3 regions of the Enterobacter cloacae subsp. cloacae ATCC 13047 genome follow, and region 3 is predicted to be linked to each of the others. Evidence: predicted binding sites of a transcription regulator. Region 3 holds the regulator's gene; each other region holds the start of a gene.
What was found. Region 3 encodes Fur, which represses iron uptake genes when iron is present. Its sites were predicted from a motif close to ATAATAATGAGAACNACTATCAA; they were not measured.

Region 1 (6,012 bases), 670 kb from region 3:
TGCCTGACAATTAATATGCTATAACAGAACTCTATCCACGCGTTTTCGTGGCCAAACCCCTAACCCCTTCAGGAAAAGCATGCTGACAACCATCATATACCGCAGCCATATCTGCGATGACGTTCCGGTGAAAGCGCTGGAAACCATGGTCGCTGCTGCAGATAGTAAAAACCGACAATCCGACGTCACGGGGATCCTGTTGTTTAACGGCACGCACTTTTTTCAGTTGCTCGAAGGGCCAGTCGAAAACGTGACCGCCATTTATGAGCAGATCTGCCGCGATCCGCGTCACCACAATGTGGTGGAACTGATGCGCGATCACGGACCTTCCCGGCGTTTTGGCAATGTTGGGATGGAGCTCTTTGATTTGCGTCACTTCGACCGGGAAGATGTTCTTCAGCAGGTGCTTAATAAGGGCACGACCCGCTATCAGCTGACCTATAACGATCGTCCGCTGCAATTCTTCCGCACGTTCGTTGAGGCAACCGAGAAGGCCAACTATTTTGAATTGCCGCCCGCCGATGCCTGGGATTTTATCCCCGAGGAGACGCCGTTATCCGCACAACCGCCGGTGGTAGCAAAAGGGGCGGACTGCAGCTTTGCATTTCAGCCGATTGTGGATCCCTTTATGCAGGAGGTGGTCTCCTGGGAGGCACTGCTGCGCACGCCATCCGGCGACTCGCCACGGGCCTATTTTGCGGCGCTTCCGCGCGAAGAGGTCTACGCAGCAGATTTGCACAGCAAACAGGTTGCGCTCTCCATGGCCAGTGCGCTGGGGCTACAGAATCAGACGCTGTCGATTAACCTGTTGCCCATGACGCTGGTCAATGTCCCGCATGCCGTCGATTTCCTGCTCACCGCTATCGACGCGAACGGCTTTGTGCCGGAGCAAATTGTGGTGGAATTCACCGAAAGTGAAGCCATCTCGCGCTTCGATGAGTTTACCCATTCGGTCCGGCAGTTAAAAAGTGCCGGTATCAGCGTGACGATCGATCACTTCGGGGCCGGTTTTGCCGGGCTGCAGTTGCTGGCCCAGTTCCAGCCGGACAGAATTAAGATTAATCGCGATCTGGTGCTGGATGTGCATAAAAGCGGTCCGCGTCAGGCCATCATTCAGGCGATTATCAAGTGCTGTTCCTCGCTGGAAATTCAGTTCTGCGCCGTTGGCGTAGAGAAGGCTGAGGAGTGGATGTGGCTGGAATCTGCGGGAATTTCCCAGTTCCAGGGACACCTGTTTGCCAGCCCCCGACATGGCGGCATTCCGGCAATTTCGTGGCCCGAGAAAAAGTCTGGATTGTGATAAAGCTGTACAACCTTTGGCAGAGTTAACTGTACGGAAGGCGGAATTTAGACAACAATAGAGTTAACGGCGTGGATGGTGTCCTCACCATTCACCTGTTTCAAACTGAGGTCTTAGTTATACAAATAGCTTGTACAATCTGATAAGGTTGCTGTGGTTGGGTATGGAAGTATTGAGCGTGAGGGAGTTAATGGCCTATTACAGTATCGGCGAAGTCGCCGAACGATGCGGTATCAACCCCGTTACGCTGCGTGCCTGGCAGCGCCGTTATGGTTTGTTGAAGCCGCAGCGCAGTGAAGGGGGTCATCGTCAGTTCGACGACGAGGATATCCTGCGTATTGAAGAGATCAAACGTCTGATGAAATCAGGCGTTTCGGTGGGGAAAGTAAAAGCCTTGCTGGAGAACAAGGAAGTGATGACCCAGGGTAACTGGGCCGCTTTCCAGGAAGAGATGATGACCGTTTTGCGCTATGCCAGCCCGGCAAAACTGCGCGCAAAAATTGGCGAGTTTCGCCGCGATCACGCCATGGATGCGTTGATCGACAACATTATTACCCCCGTAAGGCAGCGCATGAATCAGGATCAAAATACGGTGCGCCACATGGCGAGCCTGTTTGATGGTGTGCTGATCGAATTCGCCGTGGCAAGCCTGGCAGAATCGCGTAAAAAAGCTGGTAAAGATGCGTTGCTCATCGGTTGGGAGTGCGACGACCGCACTCATCTGTGGCTTGAAGCCGCGCGCTTAGCCAATAAGGGCTGGCATATCGACGTGCTGGCAGAGCCGATTGATTCACCGCGTCCCGAACTCTTCCCCGGGCAGAAACTCTTTGTCTGGACGGGAAAATCGCCCACGCCCCGTCAGCAGGAACAGCTCGATCACTGGCGTGAACAAGGTTTTTCCGTCGCCTTTCATCATTAATCATCAGAGGCCTTGAGGGCCTTTTTTTCTTTCTGTCCTGTCCTGCGCAAAAGCTATCTCAAAAATAGGCATTTCCGATGCATATTTTGCTTTTCCTTTTAATCAGACGAACGACGCAGCGAAATGCATTATTAATCAATGCATTGAACAATTAAATCCATCCCGCCAGCATCCTCTCACAGGGTCTATGCTTAATAAAACCAGGCAAAAAGGGCGATTAAGCCTAATGCCCCTGCTGTCAGAGGGTTGAAGTGATAATCGTTATCACTAACATGGTGTTATGCCCTGATGGCTTATCAGATGAGGTGGACCTATGGAACTGCATTCAGAAACCTTTAACCCTGCCGATTTCGCCTGGCGCGGTTTAACGCTCACGCCAGCGGCGGCGGCACATATTCATCAGCTGGTGGCGAAAAAGCCAGAGATCCTCGGCGTGCGTTTAGGGGTCAAGCAGACCGGCTGCGCGGGGTTTGGTTATGTGCTCGACACCGTCACCGAACCCGAAAAAGATGATCTGGTGTTTGAAACGGATGGCGCAAAACTGTATGTCGCGCTTCAGGCGATGCCGTTTATCGACGGAACCGAAGTGGACTACGTGCGTGAAGGTTTAAACCAGTTATTCAAATTTCATAACCCGAAAGCCCAGAACGAATGTGGCTGCGGCGAAAGCTTTGGGGTATAGGCGGTACTATGTCTCGTAATACTGAAGCAACGAGTGAAGTAAATACCTGGAGCGGCGGACACCTCAACTATAAAGAGGGCTTCTTCACCCAGCTGCAAACTGATGAACTGGCGAAGGGCATCAACGAAGATGTCGTGCGCGCAATTTCAGCCAAACGTAACGAGCCGGAGTGGATGCTCGAATTCCGCCTGAGCGCTTACCGGGCCTGGCTGGAGATGGAAGAGCCGCACTGGCTGAAAGCCCACTACGATAAGCTGAATTATCAGGATTACAGCTACTACTCTGCACCTTCCTGCGGCAGCTGTGACGACACCTGCGCCTCGCAGCCCGGCGCGGTACAGCAAACCGGGGCGGATAATAGCTTCCTGAGTAAAGAGGTGGAAGAGGCGTTTAACCAGCTTGGCGTGCCGGTTCGCGAAGGGAAAGAGGTGGCGGTGGACGCCATTTTTGACTCTGTCTCGGTGGCAACCACCTACCGTGAGAAGCTGGCGGAACAGGGGATCATTTTCTGCTCTTTCGGCGAAGCGATCCACGATCACCCGGAACTGGTGAAAAAGTACATTGGCACCGTGGTACCGTCTAACGACAACTTCTTCGCGGCGCTCAACGCAGCGGTCGCCTCAGACGGCACCTTCATCTACGTGCCGAAAGGGGTACGTTGTCCAATGGAGCTGTCGACCTATTTCCGCATCAACGCGGAAAAGACCGGCCAGTTCGAGCGCACCATTCTGGTGGCGGACGAAGGCAGCTACGTCAGCTACATCGAAGGGTGTTCCGCGCCGGTGCGCGACAGCTACCAGCTCCACGCTGCGGTGGTTGAAGTCATCATCCACAAAGACGCCGAAGTGAAATACTCCACGGTGCAGAACTGGTTCCCGGGCGACGGTAATACCGGCGGTATCCTCAACTTCGTCACCAAGCGTGCGCTGTGCGAAGGCGAAAACAGCAAGATGTCCTGGACCCAGTCTGAAACCGGCTCGGCCATTACCTGGAAGTATCCGAGCTGTATTTTGCGCGGGGATAACTCCATCGGCGAGTTTTATTCCGTTGCGCTGACCAGCGGCCATCAGCAGGCGGATACCGGCACCAAGATGATCCACATTGGTAAAAACACCAAATCGACCATCATCTCAAAAGGTATTTCCGCCGGACACAGCCAGAACAGCTATCGCGGGCTGGTGAAAATTATGCCTACGGCCACCAACGCGCGAAACTTTACCCAGTGTGACTCCATGCTGATTGGCGCAGACTGCGGCGCGCATACCTTCCCGTACGTGGAGTGTCGCAACAACAGCGCCCAGCTTGAGCATGAGGCGACAACGTCGCGTATCGGGGAAGATCAGCTCTTCTACTGCCTGCAGCGCGGGATCAGTGAAGAAGATGCCATCTCGATGATTGTCAACGGCTTCTGTAAGGACGTGTTCTCTGAACTGCCGCTGGAATTTGCCGTTGAAGCCCAGAAACTCCTCGCCATTAGTCTTGAACACAGCGTCGGTTAAGGAAAGCACATGTTAAGTATTAAAGATTTACAGGTTAGCGTGGAAGACAAAGCCATCCTGCGTGGCCTCAATTTTGACGTCAAGCCGGGTGAAGTCCACGCCATTATGGGGCCGAATGGCTCCGGGAAAAGTACGCTTTCAGCGACGCTGGCGGGACGCGAAGATTACGAAGTGACCAACGGCTCGGTGGAGTTTAACGGCAAAGATTTGCTGGAGATGTCGCCGGAAGAGCGCGCGGGGGAGGGCATCTTTATGGCTTTCCAGTATCCGGTCGAAATTCCGGGCGTCAGTAATCAGTTCTTCCTGCAAACGGCGCTCAACGCGGTACGCAAATACCGTGGCCTGGAGGCGCTGGATCGTTTTGATTTTCAGGACCTGATGGAAGAGAAGATCAAGCTGCTGAAAATGCCGGAAGATCTGCTGACCCGCTCGGTGAACGTCGGCTTCTCCGGCGGCGAGAAGAAGCGCAACGACATTCTGCAGATGGCGGTGCTTGAACCTGAACTGTGCATTCTGGATGAGACCGATTCCGGTCTGGATATCGATGCCCTCAAGATTGTCGCCGACGGGGTGAATTCTCTGCGCGACGGCAAACGGTCATTCATTATCGTCACCCACTATCAGCGTATTCTTGACTACATCAAACCGGATTACGTCCACGTGCTTTACCAGGGGCGCATTGTGAAATCCGGTGATTTCACGCTGGTCAAACAACTGGAGGAGCAGGGCTATGGCTGGCTTACCGAACAGCAGTAATGCGCTCCAGCAGTGGCACCGCCTGTTTGAAGCGCAGGGCGGAAGGCGTTCTGAGCAGGCACAACAGCACCTGCAACAGATGCTGCGCCTCGGTTTACCCACGCGTAAACATGAGAACTGGAAGTACACGCCGCTTGAGGGCCTGCTGAACGCTGAATTTGTCTCGCAACGAGCGGATATCACACCGACGCAGCGCGATGCACTGGCGCTGAATGTGGATGCCCTGCGCCTGGTGTTTGTCGACGGCCAGTTCCGTCCTGATCTGAGCGACAGCACCGACGAGAGCGGTTATACGATCGCCATTAATGATGAGCGCCAGAGCCTGACGGCACCCGTGCAGCCGGAGGTCTTTCTGCACCTTACCGAGAGCCTGGCACAGAGTGTGACGCAGATTCACGTGAAGCGAAACCAGCGCCCGGCGAAACCGCTGCTGCTGATGCATATCACCCAGGGCCTGGACGGCGATGAAATCAATACTGCGCACTATCGCCACCATCTGGAGCTGGCGGAGGGGGCGGAGGCCACGATTATTGAACATTACGTCAGCCTCAACGATACCCGCCACTTTACCGGGGCGCGCCTGTCGATGAATGTCGCCGCCAACGCTCAGCTGCACCATATCAAGCTGGCATTCGAGAACCCGCAGAGTCACCACTTTGCGCATAACGATATCCTGCTTGGACAAGATGCAGCGGCATACAGCCACAGCTTCCTGCTGGGGGGCGCGGTACTGCGTCACAATACCAGTACGCAGCTTAACGGCGAGAACACCACCCTGCGCATCAACAGCCTGGCGATGCCGGTCAAATCGGAAGTGTGCGATACGAGGACCTGGCTTGAGCACAACAAAGGCTAC
Region 2 (6,012 bases), 1.4 Mb from region 3:
GTGGGGTTTCACTGGTGTCTTTCGACTCTTTCGTTTTATTGAACTCCTGCATCAATAAAAGAACACCAGCGGTCAGTAATAGTAATGTAATGACCGTAAAAAAGATGCTGTTCATGGGTTGGCTCCATTTTTTTTGATTTTAAAATTGCCTCATGATATTGTCAACGAATCTCACGCCTTTATCTTCCCCACCTTGTTGAAATTAAAGGAAATTAAAAAATGTTGCCCGACTATCTCGTCCCGGCTAAGTACCACATCACGCCTGTGGAACAGCAACCGACGGAAGCAGAAAAAGAGGCTAATTTCACTCAGGGAAAAAGAAAGCTCGCTGATTTTGAGCCTGACATATTAATTGGTGTTTCCCGGAGCGGCAAATCCCGTAATATGTTGCTGGAAGAACACGATCGTCATATAAAAGATCGCTTATTTCGCGCCATCAAAATTGAAGCCTTTGTCCACCTGTTAAATGACCTGCAGGCAGAAGGCGAAATAGATGCCCAGAAACTAAGCCAAATAATGGCCGAAAAGACCAAAGAAATAAATGAAGCGGGCAATGAAATTTGGCTTAATCTAATTACGCGAGAAAAAAACAACCCTATTTTTTATAACCTGGGGGAAGATTAATGTGAAAGACGTTAAAGATAACGATGTCTATTTGACTTTAGATGAGAAAAAAAGTGACGAATTTATCTTAAAGCAAAATCTCGAGGCTTTGCGTAACACCAAAAACGCCGAAATGACGCGTATTACCCAGGATCTGGTTTCCATTCCGGCGACGCTGGTGCGCCTGAAATGGCAGAACCGCCGCGAGATTTATCCCTTACAGGTCAAGGAAGAGATTTACGGCGCCGTGATGAATGCCATCATCGAACAACGGCCCGAGCTGAAAGAGAAGCTTCTGGGGCGTCTGGAGGCCAATTATCAGTATCTGCTGGCCAGAGAAACCGCGACCCTGCGCCTGACGCGCAAACTGTCCGACGGCGAGTATCGTACCTCAAACATCACCAGCGTCGCGCTTGACGAGGACGCGCTGGCAACCCTCTCTCCCGCGTCGACGGATAACAAAAACGAATAACCCGACAGGCATAAAAAAAGCCGGCTTTCGCCAGCTTCTTCGTTATTTCGCGGCCGCTTTCTCTTCGCCGACCAGCCCAATCTTCAGATAACCCGCCTGATGCAGTGTATCCATGACCTTCATCATGGTCTCGTAATCAACGGTTTTATCCGCACGGAAGAAGACCGTCGTGTCTTTCTTACCGCCAGTGAGCTGATCCAGCGCCGGGATGACAGAGTCAGCCGTCACCGGGTCGTTGCCGAGGAACATCGATTTATCTGCTTTCACCGACAGATAGATGGGCTTTTCCGGGCGCGGCTGCGGCTGGCTGGACGAGGCCGGCAGGTTTACCTTCACGTCGACCGTCGCCAGCGGCGCAGCAACCATGAAGATAATCAGCAGAACCAGCATAACGTCGATAAACGGCGTCACGTTGATTTCATGCATTTCGCCGTTATCGTCCAGATTTTCATTAAGACGCATTGCCATAATTCATTAACCTACGCGCAGTTTGGACGCCGCGTGCACCGGTTTAGCGGCACTGGCATTCAGATCAAGATCGCGGCTTTGCAGCAGCAGAACCTGCGCGGCGACGTCACCGAGGGTGGCTTTATAGCTGCCAATCATGCGCGCGAAGACGTTATAGATAACCACCGCAGGGATCGCCGCAACCAGACCGATAGCGGTCGCCAGCAGCGCTTCGGCGATACCCGGTGCAACTACCGCCAGGTTCGTCGTTTGGGTTTGCGCAATCCCGATAAAGCTGTTCATGATGCCCCAGACCGTACCGAACAGACCCACGAATGGCGAGATGGCCCCGATGGTCGCCAGATATCCATTGCCCCGGCCCATATGACGGCCCACGGCGGCGACGCGACGCTCCAGACGGAAGCCGGTACGTTCTTTAATACCTTCGTTATCTTCACTGCCTGCGGAGAGTTCCAGCTCGTTTTGCGCTTCGTTAACTAACAGGGTGGTCAGGCTTTTCGCGTGGAAGGATGAGGTCATGTCAGACGCCTGATCCAGAGAGCGGGCTTCAGCCAGCTGCTGTTGCTCACGCTTGAGGCGGCGCTTCTGAGAAATCAGCTCGGCGCTCTTGCCAAAGAAGATAGCCCACGTGATCACGGACGCCAGAATCAGGCCGATCATCACAATCTTAACCACGATGTCAGCATGATGATACATGCCCCAAACGGAGAGATCCGTCTGCATCAAATTATTACCCACTCTGTATCTCCAGGACGCAAATCACAAAATCTGAACGTAATAATATCAAAACATCGTCGAATTGATAGTCGTTCTCATTACTATTTACATAGTGCCGCAATTTTCGCTCATATTCCTTGCGCTTACGCAGTAAAAATTTCTTATGCGGTTTTTTGCTAATATTTTCTGCTTATTCGATAAGCATCCGGGTGCAGATTTTCACATTCGTGGTAGTCTGGACGTCCAGACGTATAAAAACAGGGTTAGCGAACATGACCAAGAAGCATCTTGATACCACGCTGGTACAGGCCGGGCGCAGCAAGAAATATACTCAGGGTTCGGTGAACAGCGTGATCCAACGGGCCTCCTCGCTGGTGTTTGATACCGTAGAGGACAAAAAAATCGCCACGCGTAACCGCGCCAAAGGCGGGCTGTTTTACGGACGTCGTGGCACGCTAACCCACTTCTCACTGCAGGAAGCCATGTGCGAGCTGGAAGGCGGCGCAGGCTGCGCGCTGTTTCCGTGCGGTGCGGCGGCAGTCGCCAACACCATTCTGGCGTTCGTGGAACAGGGCGACCATATTCTGATGACCAACACCGCCTATGAACCGAGTCAGGATTTCTGCACCAAAATCCTCTCCCGACTCGGCGTAACCACGGGCTGGTTCGATCCGCTGATTGGCGAAGGCATCGCAGAGCTTATTCAGCCCAACACGCGCATTGTGTTCCTGGAATCTCCGGGTTCGATCACCATGGAAGTACACGACGTGCCGGCCATTGTGAAAGCCGTGCGCAGCAAAGCGCCAGAGGCGATTATCATGATCGACAACACCTGGGCGGCAGGCGTGCTGTTTAAAGCGCTGGAATTCGACATTGATATCTCCATTCAGGCGGCGACCAAATATCTGATTGGCCACTCAGACGGGATGATCGGCACGGCCGTGTCTAACGCCCGCTGCTGGGATCAACTGCGGGAAAATGCCTACCTGATGGGGCAGATGGTCGATGCCGATACCGCCTACATGACCAGCCGAGGCATCCGCACGCTGGGGGTGCGCCTGCGTCAGCATCACGAAAGCAGCCTGAAGATAGCTGAGTGGCTGGCGCAGCACCCGCAGGTTGAGCGCGTCAACCATCCGGCACTGCCGGGCAGTAAAGGGCATGAATTCTGGCAACGAGACTTTACGGGCAGCAGCGGTTTATTCTCATTCGTTCTAAAAAAACGGCTGAATAATGACGAGCTGGCAAGCTATCTGGATAATTTTACCCTCTTCAGCATGGCCTACTCCTGGGGCGGGTTTGAATCCCTGATCCTGCCTAATCAGCCGGAGCAGATTGCGGCCCTGCGCCCCGGCGGTGAAGTGGACTTCAGCGGCACCCTGATTCGCCTGCATATCGGTTTAGAAAACGCGGACGATTTAATTGCCGATTTAGCAGCAGGGTTTGCGCGTATCGTGTAGAGTGCTGGCAAACATGTACTCCATGGATGCTTTTGTGGACACCGCCAACAGAAAAGTCTGCATTAGTTGCGCCCGCGATCAACCCCATCGGGCAAATAAGGGAGTACAATAGTGCTATATCTGTTGTTCCACAGGAAAGTCCATGGCTGTTATTCAAGATATTATCGCGGCGCTCTGGCAACACGACTTCGCCGCACTGACCGATCCTCACGTTGTAGGTATCGTCTATTTCGTGATGTTCGCGACCCTGTTTCTGGAAAATGGATTACTGCCAGCCTCATTTTTACCCGGTGATAGCCTCCTTTTGCTTGCGGGGGCGTTAATCGGTAAAGGTGTCATGGACTTCGCGCCGACCATGGTGATCCTCACCTCCGCGGCAAGCCTGGGCTGCTGGCTGAGCTATCTGCAGGGCCGCTGGCTCGGCAACACGCGCGTCGTGAAGGGCTGGCTGGCGCAGCTACCGCATAAATACCATCAGCGTGCGACCTGCATGTTTGACAGGCATGGCCTGCTGGCCTTGCTGGCCGGGCGTTTTCTGGCCTTTGTTCGCACCCTGCTGCCCACCATGGCAGGCATTTCCGGCCTGTCGAACCGCCGCTTCCAGTTCTTCAACTGGCTGAGCGCGTTGTTATGGGTGGGTGTCGTTACCACTCTCGGCTACGCACTGAACATGATCCCGTTTGTGAAGCATCATGAAGACCAGGTAATGACCTTCCTGATGGTGCTGCCGATGTTTCTACTGGTGGCTGGACTGGTGGGAACGATTGCGGTGGTGATTAAGAAGAAGTACTGCAGTGCATAAATAAAAGCCGGGTGGCGCTATCGCTTACCCGGCCTACGTTTGCCGTCAGACTCCCTGCATGGTTCGGATGCGTGACGCATCTTCCCCCGGCGTGACGCCGAAGTAGCGCTTAAACTCCCGACTAAACTGCGATGCACTCTCATACCCGACCCGCATCGCCGCCGCGCTGGCCTTCATGCCGTCGTGGATCATCAGCATCCGCGCCTTATGCAGACGGTAGGTTTTGAGGTATTGCAGCGGCGAGGTGCTGGTCACTGACTTAAAGTTGTGGTGAAACGCCGAGACGCTCATGTTCGCTTCCGCCGCCAGCTGGTCAACGCTGAGGTTTTCCGTGTACTGGCTTTCGATGCGCTTGAGCACGCGGCTTATCAGGCTGAAGTGGGTCTGCCGACTGACCAGCGCCAGTAGTGCCCCGCCCCCGGCCCCAGCAGCACATGATAGAGAATTTCGCGGATGATTTGCTTACCCAGAATACGCGCATCCAGCGGCCTCTCCATCACGTCCAGCAGACGCTCAATGGCACAGAGGATCTCCTCTGACAGCGTGGCTGAGTTAATGCCGCTCGCCGCCATCGACGGCTGGAAAAGCTCGTCTTCGCCAATGTCCATCAGCAGCTCCTGAAGCTGAAGAATATCGACATTTACGCGGATCCCCGCCAGCGGTACCTCCTCTGTCGCGAAGGTTTCACATTCGAAGGGTAAAGGTACTGTCAGCAGCAGATATTCATTGGTGTCATAACGGAACACGCGTTCATTGATATAACCAATTTTATGGCCGGAAAAGAGAAAAACGATGCCCGGCTGATACATCACCGGCGTCCGCGTTCCCGGCTGCGTCCCGTAGAGCAGGCGAATATCCGGCAGCAGTTCGCCTGGGTTATTTTGCTTATCAATCAGTCTTTTAATCTGCGAAGTGAGCTGAAGACAGATGGCTTCACGGTTCATTTAGCGTTACTCCGGGTACGGTTTGCGACCCTCACAGTCTGCGCATTTTCCTGACGTTTCTCCAGTGCTCTGTAGAAATGGGCAAGACATCGGCAGGAATGTGCATTGAGAGGATATCCCCGGGCAGCCACAATGTGCAGCATCAGGTAGCCATCCGCGCCGCCACGATTTTTCACCCACGATAGGGAACGAGCCATGAATAATTTTAATCTCCATACCCCAACCCGCATCCTGTTTGGTAAAGGCGCTATCGCCGATCTGCGTGCACAGATCCCCGCTGACGCCCGCGTGCTGATCACCTACGGTGGCGGCAGCGTGAAAAAAACCGGCGTGCTGGATCAGGTTTACAGCGCACTGGAAGGTCTGGACGTGCGCGAGTTTGGCGGTATCGAGCCAAACCCTTCTTATGAAACGCTGATGAACGCGGTGAAAATCGCCCGCGAAGAAAACATCACCTTCCTGCTGGCTGTCGGCGGGGGTTCCGTGCTGGACGGCACGAAGTTCATCGCCGCGGCAGCACACTACGCCGACGGTATCGACCCATGG
Region 3 (6,012 bases):
AGAAAACCGTTGTGTCTCCTGCGGCGGGCACCATCGTGAAAATCTTTAACACCAACCACGCGTTCTGCCTCGAAACCGAAAAAGGCGCGGAGATCGTGGTTCATATGGGTATTGATACCGTTGCGCTGAACGGCCAGGGCTTTACTCGCCTGGTGGAAGAGGGCGCAGATGTGGTTGCAGGCCAGCCGATTCTGGAAATGGATCTGGACTTCCTGAACGCCCATGCCCGTTCGATGATAAGCCCGGTGGTATGCAGCAACATCGACGACTTCAGCGGCCTGGTGCTTCAGGCAAAAGGTCAGGTGGTTGCGGGGCAAACGCCACTGTATGAGATTAAAGGCAAGTAATCGCTCCTGAGTAGAGTCATGCCTTAAGCGGCGGGGGAGATCCTCCGCCGCTTTTTTTTGCAGCAAATGCCCCCATTATTTTCTTCCGGGACGTTTTAAGGGTTGTCACTACGTCCGGCTTATAAGATCATATGCCGTTATACGTTGTTTACGCTTTGAGGAATCCACGATGAGTGAGGCAGAAGCCCGCCCGAGTAACTTTATTCGTCAGATCATCGATGAAGATCTGGCCAGTGGTAAGCACACCACGGTGCATACGCGTTTCCCGCCGGAGCCAAATGGCTACCTGCACATTGGTCACGCCAAATCGATCTGCCTGAACTTTGGTATCGCACAGGATTACCAGGGGCAGTGCAACCTGCGTTTCGATGACACCAACCCAGTAAAAGAAGACATCGAATACGTTGAGTCCATTAAGAACGACGTGCAATGGCTGGGCTTCAACTGGTCTGGCGATATCTGCTACTCCTCTGACTATTTCGATCAGCTGTATGCCTATGCCGTTGAGCTGATCAATAAAGGTCTGGCCTATGTTGACGAGCTCTCTGCAGATGAAATCCGTGAATACCGCGGCACGCTGACGGCACCGGGTAAAAACAGCCCGTTCCGCGATCGCAGCGTGGAAGAGAACCTGGCGCTGTTTGAAAAAATGCGTGCTGGTGGCTTCGAGGAAGGTAAAGCGTGCCTGCGTGCCAAAATCGATATGGCATCACCGTTTATCGTGATGCGCGACCCGGTGCTGTACCGCATTAAATTCGCTGAACATCACCAGACCGGTAACAAGTGGTGCATCTACCCGATGTACGACTTCACCCACTGCATCAGCGATGCGCTGGAAGGCATCACCCACTCGCTGTGTACGCTGGAATTCCAGGACAACCGTCGTCTGTACGACTGGGTGCTGGATAACATCACGATTCCGGTGCATCCGCGTCAGTACGAGTTCTCTCGTCTGAATCTGGAATACACCGTGATGTCCAAGCGTAAGCTGAACCTGCTGGTGACCGATAAGCACGTTGAAGGCTGGGACGACCCACGTATGCCGACCATCTCCGGTCTGCGCCGTCGTGGCTACACCGCGGCGTCAATCCGTGAGTTCTGCAAACGCATTGGCGTGACCAAGCAGGATAACACCATTGAGATGGCGTCTCTGGAATCCTGCATTCGTGAAGATCTGAACGAAAACGCGCCGCGCGCGATGGCCGTTATCGACCCGGTAAAACTGGTTATCGAAAACTATCCGCAGGGTGCGAGCGAAATGGTCTCGATGCCTAACCATCCGAACAAACCGGAGATGGGCAGCCGTGACGTACCGTTCAGTGGTGAAATCTGGATCGATCGCGCTGACTTCCGCGAAGAAGCAAACAAGCAGTACAAGCGACTGGTGCTCGGTAAAGAGGTGCGTCTGCGTAACGCCTATGTGATCAAGGCTGAGCGCGTAGAGAAAGATGCGGAAGGCAACATCACCACGATCTTCTGCACTTACGATGCCGAGACCCTGAGCAAAGATCCAGCGGACGGCCGTAAGGTGAAAGGCGTGATCCACTGGGTCAGTGCATCACACGCGCTGCCGGTAGAGATTCGTCTGTACGATCGTCTGTTCAGCGTGCCTAACCCAGGCGCAGCAGAAGACTTCCTGGCGACCATCAACCCGGAATCGCTGGTCATCAAACAGGGTTACGCTGAGCCATCCCTGAAAGCGGCTGAGGCGGGTAAAGCGTTCCAGTTTGAACGTGAAGGTTACTTCTGCCTGGACAGTCGTCACAGCACCGCTGAAAAACCGGTATTTAACCGTACGGTTGGTCTGCGTGATACCTGGACGAAGATCGGCGAATAATAACGCCGCGCTGGTCAATGAGAAACAAACGCCGCGTAATGCGGCGTTTTTTTATAGAGTGATCATGCCTTTAAAGCAGTAGCCAAATAGCGTTTATAAAAATAACAGGTCAATGTGGTGCTACTTATTTTTTTAAAAAAAGTTTATCCCCTTTCAAAAGTCTGACGCACCGTAAAAAGAATATCATTTAACGCGTTACTTATTGAAAATCGGCCTTTTCCCCCGCCAGTACTGGCATCCCGTTAAATGTTACAAAGCACTACCAATTATGTGCTCTTCGTCATAATCCTGAGTTTTAGCCACCGAAAAGCATTGATAATTCGCGTCGCGAAAAATAACCTAAAGACGGTAGTTATTCGAGGGTATTTCCGACTACCCCTGACCATCAGGTCTTTTATATTTTTCGCCGTTTTAGGCGTTTTAATTCGTCAAAGAGGAATAATCTATGCGTACGTTCAGTGGCAAACGTAGTGCGCTGGCGCTGGCTATTGCCGGTGTGACAGCAATGTCAGGCCTGGTGGTGACGCCAGACGCTAAAGCCGCAGGCTTCATCGATGATTCAACCCTCACGGGCGGTATTTATTACTGGCAGCGTGAACGTGACCGTAAAGATGTCACGGAAGATAAATATAAAACGAACCTTTCTCACTCTACCTGGAACGCCAACCTGGATTTCCAGTCTGGTTACGCTGCCGATATGTTCGGCCTGGATATTGCCGCCTTCACGGCAATTGAAATGGCGGAAAATGGTGACAGCGGCCACCCGAACGAAATAGCCTTCTCCTCCAGTAATAAAGCGTATAAAGAAGACTGGTCCGGAGATAAAAGCGGTATCAGCCTGTATAAAGCTGCTGCGAAATTTAAATACGGCCCGGTATGGGCGCGCGGTGGTTATATTCAGCCAACTGGTCAAACCCTGTTAGCACCACACTGGAGCTTTATGCCAGGTACCTATCAGGGGGCAGAAGCGGGCGCCAATTTTGATTACGGTGACGCAGGTGCGTTGAGCTTCTCGTATATGTGGACCAACGAGTATAAAGCGCCGTGGCATATCGAAATGGACAAGTTCTACCAGAACGATAAAAAGACCAAAGTGGATTATCTTCACTCGCTGGGCGCGAAGTACGACTTTAAAAATGATTTAGTGCTTGAAGCGGCATTTGGTCAGGCGGAAGGTTATATCGATCAGTATTTTGCTAAGGCCAGTTATAAAATTGACATCGCGGGTAGCCCGTTGAGTACCAGCTACCAGTTCTACGGTACGCGAGATAAAGTCAGTGATGGTGGCGTGAATGATATTTATGACGGCACGGCGTGGTTGCAGGCGCTGACCTTCGGCTACAAAGTCGGTCAGGTAGATTTGCGTCTTGAAGGAACGTGGGTAAAAGCGGAAGGGCAGCAGGGCTACTTCCTGCAGCGTATGACCCCAACCTATGCCTCTTCAAACGGTCGTCTGGATATCTGGTGGGATAACCGTTCCGACTTCAACGCCGATGGCGAAAAAGCAGTCTTCTTCGGCGCAATGTATGATCTGAAAAACTGGAACCTGCCAGGCTGGGCGGTGGGGGCATCTTACGCCTACGCATGGGACGCGAAGCCAGCTGATATGGCAACGCCAGACGCATACTACGATCCAAACTATCGTCTCAAAGAATCCGCTTACAGCCTGGATGCGATCTACACCCTGCAGGATGGTCGCGCCAAAGGGACCATGTTCAAACTGCACTTTACACAATACGACAACCACTCCGATATCCCGAGCTACGCGGGCGGTTACGGCAACATCTTCCAGGATGAACGCGACGTGAAATTCATGGTTATCGCACCGTTCACCATCTTCTGATGACTCGTCCGGCGGGGTAATTCCCGCCGGACCGGAGACTACATATGAAAAAGATTGTAATCGTCGCGTTGCTGGCATCGGGACTGGTGGCTTGTGCGCAGAATCAGGCCCCGAAAGAGGACTCCCGTCTGAAAGAAGCCTACAGCGCGTGTATCAATACGGCGGAAGGTTCGCCGGAGAAGATCGAAGCCTGTCAGAGCGTGCTGAATGTGCTGAAAAAAGAGAAAGCGCATGAACAGTTCGCAACCCAGGAGAATATTCGCGTAATGGATTATCAGGCCTGTATCCAGGCGCGTAAAACCGGTAACGATCAGGAAGTCGCGAAGCGTTGCGATCAGATCTGGAAAGAGATTCGCAGCAACAACAGCCATTAACCCGCTGTTATCATGCCCGGTAGCGCTGCGCTGCCGGGCTTTTTTTTGCCAGACCGCAGGCAAAAAAAAGCCAACCTTGCGGCTGGCTCAGAGTATGAAACGTGTTTATTTCGCGTCGTGCGCGTGATCGTCTTCGCGGCAATCGCCTTCAGCGCAATGACCATACAGGTACAGGCTGTGGTTCGTCAGGCGGATACCGTGACGTGCGGCGATTTCACGCTGGCGAGATTCAATGGAATCATCGCTGAATTCAATGACCTTGCCGCAATCCAGGCAGATCAGGTGATCGTGGTGATGCTGTTGAGTCAGTTCGAATACAGATTTACCGCCTTCGAAATTATGACGGGTGACAATGCCCGCGTCATCAAACTGGTTCAGCACACGATAGACGGTTGCCAGCCCAATCTCTTCGCCCATGTCGATAAGACGCTTATAAAGGTCTTCCGCACTGACATGGTGATTGTCTGGACCCTGAAGCACTTCAAGGATTTTTAACCGAGGAAGCGTAACTTTCAGGCCAGCCTTCTTTAATGCGGTATTGTTGTCAGTCATGCGGAATCTGTCCTGTTGCTAAACGATTCACTTCTGTAGGAAGTGACAGAAATTGCACCCGGGATAATGCGTCTCATTATAGAACTGCCATGGCTAAATGAAAACTGCAAGTCTCAGGTAAAGTATGCTTATAAAAACGTGGTATCACCAACAAACTTGCATTGTGAAAGCCACGTTTTATCAGGGGGTCATTGTACAGGTCTGGGCGAAAAAGTTAAAAGATTGTAGCAATTAATTTAATCGGTTTGACCTGGTTTATGGGCGCAACCACCGTTGCGCCGCAAGAATCATCAGGCGTTGAGAATATCGTCCAGGTGCAGCTCTTCACGGATCTGCTTAACCCATTTTTCAACGCGCTCGGCGGTCAGTTCTGGCTGACGATCTTCGTCAATCGCCAGACCCACGAAGTGATCGTCGTCTGCCAGACCTTTAGACGCTTCGAAGTGGTAACCAGCGGTAGGCCAGTGACCTACAATAACGGCACCGTTTGGCTCAATAATGTCGCGGATGGTGCCCAGCGCATCACAGAAGTACTCTGCATAGTCTTCCTGGTCGCCGCAGCCAAACAGGGCAACCAGCTTGCCGTTGAAATCCACCTCTTCCAGCGTTGGGAAGAAATCATCCCAGTCACACTGGGCTTCACCGTAATACCAGGTCGGAATACCCAGCAGCAGGATGTCATAGCCTTCGAGATCTTCTTTGCTGCTCTTGGCGATGTCGTGCACATCGGCAACGTCTTTACCGAGCTGTTTTTGAATGTTTTTTGCGATATTTTCGGTATTGCCGGTATCACTGCCGAAGAAAATGCCGATAATTGCCATGAGTAAAATAACCTCTTGATACTTAATGGTATGGTGGCGCAATTTGTCCACGGATAAAGGCAATAATAGCAGAACAGGCAACCCTGCGGAAACAGCTATCGCGCAGGACTGCACTCTGTGCTACATGAAAAGGGTAATAAAGGGATTTTTCGGACTTATGCCTTACTGCGCATGGTCTCGAGTTGGGTGAGTAACATCTCTTCGATCAGCTCGCTGCGGCTGATATTACGCGCGTCAG

Region 1: a site for Fur is predicted at 2,471-2,493, ahead of sufA (Fe-S cluster assembly scaffold SufA). Genes of this name have one in related genera too.
Region 2: a site for Fur is predicted at 2,343-2,365, ahead of exbB (tol-pal system-associated acyl-CoA thioesterase). Genes of this name have one in related genera too.

Annotation. Positions count from the first base shown of each region.
Region 1 is NC_014121.1:2,413,859-2,419,870, reverse strand. It holds gene ECL_RS11620 (diguanylate phosphodiesterase) at 80-1,300, shown strand; gene ECL_RS11615 (MerR family transcriptional regulator) at 1,491-2,219, shown strand; gene sufA (Fe-S cluster assembly scaffold SufA) at 2,533-2,901, shown strand; gene sufB (Fe-S cluster assembly protein SufB) at 2,910-4,400, shown strand; gene sufC (Fe-S cluster assembly ATPase SufC) at 4,410-5,156, shown strand; gene sufD (Fe-S cluster assembly protein SufD) at 5,131-6,012, shown strand, end outside.
Region 2 is NC_014121.1:4,439,183-4,445,194, forward strand. It holds gene ECL_RS21575 (ESA_00282 family adhesion-associated protein) at 1-115, opposite strand, end outside; gene ECL_RS21580 (hypothetical protein) at 220-624, shown strand; gene ECL_RS21585 (hypothetical protein) at 626-1,075, shown strand; gene exbD (TonB system transport protein ExbD) at 1,118-1,543, opposite strand; gene exbB (tol-pal system-associated acyl-CoA thioesterase) at 1,550-2,281, opposite strand; gene metC (cystathionine beta-lyase) at 2,533-3,720, shown strand; gene yghB (DedA family general envelope maintenance protein YghB) at 3,863-4,522, shown strand; partial or broken gene ECL_RS21610 (AraC family transcriptional regulator) at 4,568-5,466, opposite strand; gene yqhD (alcohol dehydrogenase) at 5,662-6,012, shown strand, end outside.
Region 3 is NC_014121.1:3,084,496-3,090,507, reverse strand. It holds gene nagE (PTS N-acetyl glucosamine transporter subunit IIABC) at 1-347, shown strand, start outside; gene glnS (glutamine--tRNA ligase) at 517-2,184, shown strand; gene chiP (chitoporin ChiP) at 2,630-4,027, shown strand; gene chiQ (ChiQ/YbfN family lipoprotein) at 4,072-4,401, shown strand; gene fur (ferric iron uptake transcriptional regulator) at 4,507-4,953, opposite strand; gene fldA (flavodoxin FldA) at 5,244-5,774, opposite strand; gene ybfE (LexA regulated protein) at 5,930-6,012, opposite strand, start outside.